Regions from separate parts of the Arthrobacter sp. MDT1-49-2 genome, predicted to be linked through region 2. Evidence: riboswitches for the same ligand, from Rfam matches in the RefSeq annotation. Region 2 holds a riboswitch; each other region holds the start of a gene.
The links. A riboswitch is a leader RNA that binds a small molecule or an ion and turns the genes downstream of it on or off. The one in region 2 is predicted to bind S-adenosylmethionine.
Positions count from the first base shown of each region.

Region 1 (2,259 bases), on a different contig from region 2:
ATCTCCACCGGACCGTTGGCGGTGTCGAAGGTGACGGACATGATGCCCGGTGTCCCGGCGGGAGCGATCCAGGTGACGTCGACGCCGTCCAGCGGTGCCTCCACCGGGTGGCCCAGCCAGTCAGTGACCCGTGCAGCCGAACCGGCGATGGTCAGCGACTTCAGCTTTACCGAGCCGGGCATCCCGGGCAGGGCGTTGGAGGGGTGCAGGGCCTCGCTGCCGTCATCCCAGCGCAGCAGGTAGGGCACCTGCGGGTCGGCAATCAGCCCGTTGATGCCGATCTGGCGCCAGGTCAGTTCCTGGCCATCGGGGAACTTGCGGTTGCCCGGCACAGAGGGACGGCCAAGGCGTTCTTCGAACGGCGAGAGGTCATCGACCGCTACGCACCAGCCCATCCAGCCGCCGCCGCATTCGGAGCGCTGGCGGACGGCCTGGCCGAAGGGAGCCTTGTCCGAGGCAGGGTGGTTGAGCACCTCGACAACTTCCACATACTGGTTGTTTGCCAGGGGCAGGATCATATTGCGGGTACCGAATCGGGGGTGGACACCACCCTTTACGAAGTCGGCTCCGAGAGCAGCAGCGATTCTCTCGGTGGTGGCCAAAAGACCGTCGGATTCACAGGCATAAGAAACATGGTCCAAGCGCATGCGGCTCATTGTGGCACGTTGTGATGCCCGTCTCGACTAAGGGAAGCCTAAGAAGGAAATCCGTTGCCTGAGGACACGAAATCCACATCCACGGCCCGCGGGTTTTTCACGAAAAGTCACGAAGGTTGCGCATCTTGCGGGGATCAGTTTTTATGGGTGCAGGTCATGAGTGCCAGCAGATAGCCCCGGCTTGCTGGCCGGCAACCCTCCAACCGCGGTGGGGTGCCCCGGGTGAAGACCTGGCCGTACGCCAAACGGGCGTCCGGCAAGCGCGGGTCCCACAAACCCCACCGGACATCCGGCGTACCCGGATGTTCCCGCGGAGGCAGTGTGCGGCCCCTGGCATGAGGGAGCATCATGAGTGCAGATTGGTCATTTGAAACCCGTCAGATCCACGTAGGACAGGAGCCCGACGCCGTTACCGGCGCCCGCGCCCTGCCCATCTTCCAGACATCGTCCTTTGTTTTTCCCAGCGCGGAGGCAGCCGCAAACCGGTTTGCCCTGGCCGAACTGGAACCCATCTACACCCGGATCGGCAACCCCACGCAGGAAGCCGTGGAGAACCGGATCGCTTCCCTGGAGGGCGGCGTCGGCGCACTCCTGCTGGCCTCGGGACAGGCCGCCGAAACCTTCGCACTGCTCAACGTGGCGCAGGCCGGCGACCACATTGTGGCCAGCCCGAGCCTGTACGGCGGAACGTACAACCTGTTGAAGCACACGCTGAAGAAGTTCGGCATCGACACCACCTTCGTGCAGGACCCGGATGACCTGGAGCAGTGGCGCGCCGCGGTCCAGCCCAACACCAAGGCCTTCTTCGGCGAAGTGGTCTCCAACCCCCGCCAGGACGTGCTGGATCTGGAAGGGATCAGCGCCGTCGCCCACGACGCCGGCGTTCCCCTGATCGTGGACAACACGCTCTCGACGCCGTACCTGATCCGGCCGATTGAGTGGGGCGCGGACATTGTGGTGCATTCGGCCACCAAGTACCTTGGCGGACACGGCACCTCCATTGCCGGGGTGATCGTGGACTCGGGCAACTTCGACTTCGCCGCGGACCCGGAGAAGTTCCCCGGCTTCAACACCCCCGATGAGAGCTACAACGGCCTGGTCTACGCCCGCGACCTGGGCGTCGGAAGCCCGCTGGGTGCCAATCTGGCCTACATCCTGAAGGCACGGGTGCAACTGCTGCGCGACCTCGGCTCGGCAGTCTCCCCGTTCAACGCATTCCTCATCGCCCAGGGCCTGGAAACCCTGAGCCTGCGGGTGGAGCGGCACGTAGCCAACGCCGTCGAGGTCGCCACCTGGCTCGAAGCGCACGACGACGTCCTTTCCGTTGCGTACGCCGGCCTGGAGTCGAGCCCGTGGTTCGAACGCGGACGCAAGTACGGCCCGCGCGGAACCGGGGCCATTGTGTCCTTCGAAATCGCCGGGGGAGTGGAAGCGGGCAAGCGCTTCGTGGACGGGCTGGAGCTGCATTCCCATGTGGCCAACGTGGGCGATGTTCGCTCGCTGGTGATCCATCCGGCCTCCACCACGCACAGCCAGCTCGGTGCCGAAGCGCAGCTCGCCGCCGGTGTCAGCCCCGGGCTTGTGCGCCTGTCCGTGGGCATTG
Region 1 covers NZ_JBNHFK010000004.1:163,693-165,951, reverse strand. Annotated here, with positions in the region: gene AC5RTS_RS07565 (VOC family protein) at 1-647, opposite strand, end outside; SAM riboswitch class IV at 809-925, shown strand; gene AC5RTS_RS07560 (bifunctional o-acetylhomoserine/o-acetylserine sulfhydrylase) at 1,005-2,259, shown strand, end outside.
Region 1: it holds a riboswitch for S-adenosylmethionine, as region 2 does, so the genes downstream of both, AC5RTS_RS07560 (bifunctional o-acetylhomoserine/o-acetylserine sulfhydrylase) here and AC5RTS_RS09565 (hypothetical protein) in region 2, are expected to answer to the same signal.

Region 2 (2,259 bases):
TAGGATCGGCCCCATGCCCGGACCCGTCCCGAGGACCGGCACAGAGAAGCGGGGGACCACCATGGCAATCGGCTCTGGAATCGGTGTGGTGTTCGTGATTTTGTATTTTTTGGTGGTTGCCGCAGTGGCAGTCCTGGCGGTGTGGGCCTTGGTGCTGGTGATCATCTTCCTTCGGCTGCGGATTGCCCAGTTGCGCGGGGAAACGGGCCCGGTCAGCTGATACAGAACTCGTTGCCCTCCGGATCCGCCATGACGTACCAGGAGTGCGGTCCCTGGCTTGCCTCGTTCAGGAAGGACGCGCCGCGCGCCTCCAAGGCGGCCCGGGCGCCGTCCTTATCCTGACCCTGGAGCCGGACATCCAGGTGGATGCGGTCCTTGACGGTCTTGGGCTCAGGCACCGGCTGAAATAGGATGCGCAACCGGTCCTCCCGGCCCAGTTCGTCAGCAGGACAAATGGCGGCGCCGTCCCGCCAGACCCGGACGCCGTTGTGCTCGATAACGTCCTCCGGTTTCGCGAAGCCCTGTTCCAGCATGGATGAGATGAAGTCCTGGTCGGTGGGCTCCAGCGTCCAGCCCAGGGTCTCGGCCCACCAATCCGCCTGACGGTGTGCATCGGTGCAGTCAACGCAGATCTGTATGTTCGTCATGGCTCTGAGCCTAGAACGCGAACGCCGGGGCCGTCATCGGAACGCGGTCAGCTTCAGTCCGCAATCGAACCCCCCCGGGATCGAGTCTGCAGTTTTTACCGTTTCCAGAGCGAAAAATGGTAAAAACTGCAGACTCGATTGGCGGAGCGGTAAGTTTTGCAGACTCGATTCCCCGGCCGTGGGTTTTCCGACGGCGGGGCCGGCTGCTACGCGCGGCTGAGCGGCGTCGGCCGGAAGTCAGGGCTGGTCATCGATCCGCTCGCTTTCGGGAGCCCGGACCGGAGAGCCGATGCACGGCTGCACCCGCTCCGGCCGGGCCAAGTAGAAAAAAGAGCTCCGGGCATCCGACCCGAAGCCGCCGGGCACCATCAGCGTGGAGTACCGCTGGCACCACTGAGGCGTGTCGACGGCGGCGTCCAGGGCGGTGGCCACGGCGCCGACGTTGTGGAACCACATCAGCTGCTGCGCCCCGTCAACGACGAGGTGGATGAGGTCCAACTGGGGGTCCGCCGTGACCTCGACGTCGGCCCACTGCTCCCAGGCCTCGAGCCGGCGGCGGTGGATCCAATGAACGTTGTGGCCGGGCGCGAAGCCGCCGCAGCTGCTGCTGGTGGAAGAGTTGTTGAAGTCGGGGTTGTTGGAAGCGGAGTTGCTGACACTGGAAATGCTCACAGTGGGTTCCTTTGCAGGTTGTCCTTGCCTGCGCCGGTCGGAGCAGGCCGCTTCGTCATCCGAACCACCCGCCGAACAATGGGGTTGGTGTGGGGCCAGTCGGAGCTTTGATGCCCGGCGAACCGGGCGAAGGCCACATCTCGTGAAGCTGAAAACTACTGTAGCTGAGGGCACCGACATTTCTACAGGGGTGACTTTTTCCGACGTTTATCCGCTGGTGCCGGGTGGGTGCCGGTCGGGGAGTCCGGTGCCGGGCGGGCCGGAACGGCGGCAACGAAAACTTCCGCTCGCAGAGCTCGCGAAAGTTATTAAAGCCGCCTAACCCGGCCCGTCCGGCACCTTTGTGCCATACCTCGCCTAACCCGGAACGCCCGGACCCGCTACACCCCCCCGTCCCCGATATGCCCCGACCGGCCGGAGAAGCGCCGCAGCTCAGCGCCGGACCTCCCCGATGCCAGACGAAGCAGTTGGGGCTACGGCGCGGCGTCGACCACCGACGTCTTCACCGAGGTCCAGGTCACGACGGTGCCGGCCTGGGCGTCCGGCATGTCTTGGAGACGGACATGCTGTTCCCCGATGACCAGACCGGAGTCGGGATCGATGATGATGTCGTATCTCTCGATGTCCTCGAAGGGGTAGCCAATGGCGATGCCCGTTTTGCCGTCTACCGTTGCCTGTGTGTCCCCGATGATCACGCCCGGGATGAGCGCAGCTGCCTGATACAACGCGGCACGCAGATCAGCAGGGACCACACCGCTGCGCAGGCTGACGGCGATGGTTATGAACGCATCACCGTCCCGGGAGCCGCCGGACCCGTCAGCCCGCTCGTATACGAGGTCCAGAAGCGCCTGAGGATCCCGGGGCAGATTCCCGGCCTCCTGCAGGGGTGTCCCGACAATCGTCACGGGCGGATCCCCATAGAACGCTCCGCCCGGGGCCC
Region 2 covers NZ_JBNHFK010000006.1:21,323-23,581, forward strand. Annotated here, with positions in the region: gene AC5RTS_RS09555 (hypothetical protein) at 62-220, shown strand; gene AC5RTS_RS09560 (VOC family protein) at 213-647, opposite strand; gene AC5RTS_RS09565 (hypothetical protein) at 885-1,319, opposite strand; SAM riboswitch class IV at 1,335-1,467, opposite strand; gene AC5RTS_RS09570 (CU044_5270 family protein) at 1,793-2,259, opposite strand, start outside.

Region 3 (2,259 bases), on a different contig from region 2:
CTCGGCCACATTGCCCTGGCCGTCCTGCCGGGCACGCCCGGGCTGGCAGCGGGCCTGATCATGATTGCCCTCGGTTCCGGCGGCGTCAAAGCCAACGCCACCTCCCTGGTCGGCACCCTGTACGCGGAGAAGGATGAACGGCGTGACGCCGGGTTCTCCATCTTCTACATGGGCATCAACCTGGGTGCCCTGGTGGGCCCCCTCCTGACCGGTCTTGCCCAGGTGGAGCTCGGCTTCCACTACGGCTTCGGCCTCGCCGCCGTCGGCATGGCCATCGGTCTGGTCCAGTACGGAATGACCCGCAAGTACCTGCCCGAGACCGCCCACGAAGTGGCCAATCCGCTGCCCCGGCAGCAGTACCTCAAGGTTGGCATCTACGCGGCGGCCGCCGTCGTCGTGATTGTCCTGGCCGTGGTGTTCGGCGTCCTGAGCGCCGGCAACCTGGCCGTGGTGATGGCCATCGTGGCCATCCTCGCCGCCGTCTCCTACTTCGTCATCATCCTGGGCAGCAAGAAGGTCAACAGGCTTGAACGCCGCCGGGTCTACTCCTTTATGCCGCTGTTCATTGCCAGCGCGGCATTCTGGGCCCTGTTCCAGCAGCAGTTCACCGTAGTGGCCATCTACGCCGATACCTCGCTGGACCGCACCATCCTCGGCTGGACCATGCCCCCGAGCTGGGTACAGTCCATCAACCCGGTCTTCATCATCATCTTCGCGGCGGTTTTCGCCGCGGTGTGGACCAAAATGGGTGACAAGCAGCCGTCCTCCCCGCTGAAGTTCGCGCTCGGCCTGGCGGTCATGGGCCTGGCGTTCCTGGCCTTCATCCCGTTCTCCGGCGGCGGCGCCAACAGCACCCCGCTGATGGCCCTGGTGGGCATCCTGCTGCTGTTCACCTTCGCGGAGCTGTTCATCTCCCCGATCGGCCTGTCTGTGGCCACCAAACTGGCACCGGAGGTTTTCCGGACCCAGATGGTGGCACTGTTCTTCCTCTCGGTTTCGCTGGGCACCACCCTGGCGGGCTGGCTGGCGCAGTTCTACAGCACGGACACGGAAGTCAGCTACTTCATGTTCAGCGGCATCACCGCCATTGTGCTGGGCATCGCCCTGGCTGCGGGCACCCCGGCCATCAAGAAACTCATGGGCGGCGTGCGCTAAGGGCACCCCCTCGCATAAAGGACGGCGGCTCCCGGATTATCCCGGGGCCGCCGTCCTTTTTCGGTCCGTCATGTTCTTGGCCCGTGCCCCACCCCGTGGTTAGGATGGCACCAGCTTCAGGAGACACGGCCGCCAAGCTCCGACTTGGCCGTGCACCAACCCCATGCTTCACGGGTGGTTCGGATGACGAAGCGGCCCGCTCCGCCTTTTTCAGGCATCCGGTGCGGGCAAGAGCACGAATTCCCAGAGGATTCCCATGCGTAAAAGCACTGACCGTATTCTGACCACCCATGCCGGTTCCCTCCCGCGCACTCCCGAACTGCTGGCCGCCAACGCCGCGCGGGAGGCAAACCCCGCCGACACGGCCGGCTATGCCGAACTCCTGCAGGCCGCCGTCGCGGACCTGGTGCGCCGCCAGCAGCAGGCGGGCATCGACATCCCCAACGACGGCGAGTACGGGCACGCCATGTCCTCAGCAGTGGATTACGGCGCCTGGTGGTCCTATTCGTTCGCCCGGCTCAGCGGCCTGAGCGTGGCGGAGACCGGCATCTGGGAGATGGAGCCGGTCCGTTCGGAGCCGGGCAAGGTGGTCCTGACCAGCTTCGGCGACCGCCGCGACCGCCAGCGTTTCTCCGCGGCCTATACCGATCCCTCCTCCGGCATCACCACCGGCAAACAGAAGGTCTTCCCGAAAGTCACGGGTCCGGTGAAGTACACCGGGCACGACGCCGTGGCGGGGGACATTGCCAACCTCAAGGCCGGCCTCGCGGCGGCGGACCTGACGGAAGGCTTCCTGGCCTCGCTTTCCCCCGGCTCCTGTTCCCGGATTGCCAACGAGTACTACGCCACGGAGGAGGAGTTCATCTACGCGTGCGCGGACGCCATGCGGGAAGAGTACAAGGCGATTATCGACGCCGGGCTGATTGTCCAGATTGACGATCCGTCCATTGCCGAGAACTGGGACCAGATCAACCCGGAACCGTCGGTTCAGGACTATCTGCGCTTCACGCAAATCCGCGTGGAGGCGCTGAACTATGCGCTCCGCGGCCTGCCGGAGGACCGGATCCGCTTCCACCTGTGCTGGGGCTCCTGGCACGGTCCGCA
Region 3 covers NZ_JBNHFK010000008.1:176,348-178,606, reverse strand. Annotated here, with positions in the region: gene AC5RTS_RS12620 (peptide MFS transporter) at 1-1,155, shown strand, start outside; SAM riboswitch class IV at 1,270-1,395, shown strand; gene AC5RTS_RS12615 (cobalamin-independent methionine synthase II family protein) at 1,412-2,259, shown strand, end outside.
Region 3: it holds a riboswitch for S-adenosylmethionine, as region 2 does, so the genes downstream of both, AC5RTS_RS12615 (cobalamin-independent methionine synthase II family protein) here and AC5RTS_RS09565 (hypothetical protein) in region 2, are expected to answer to the same signal.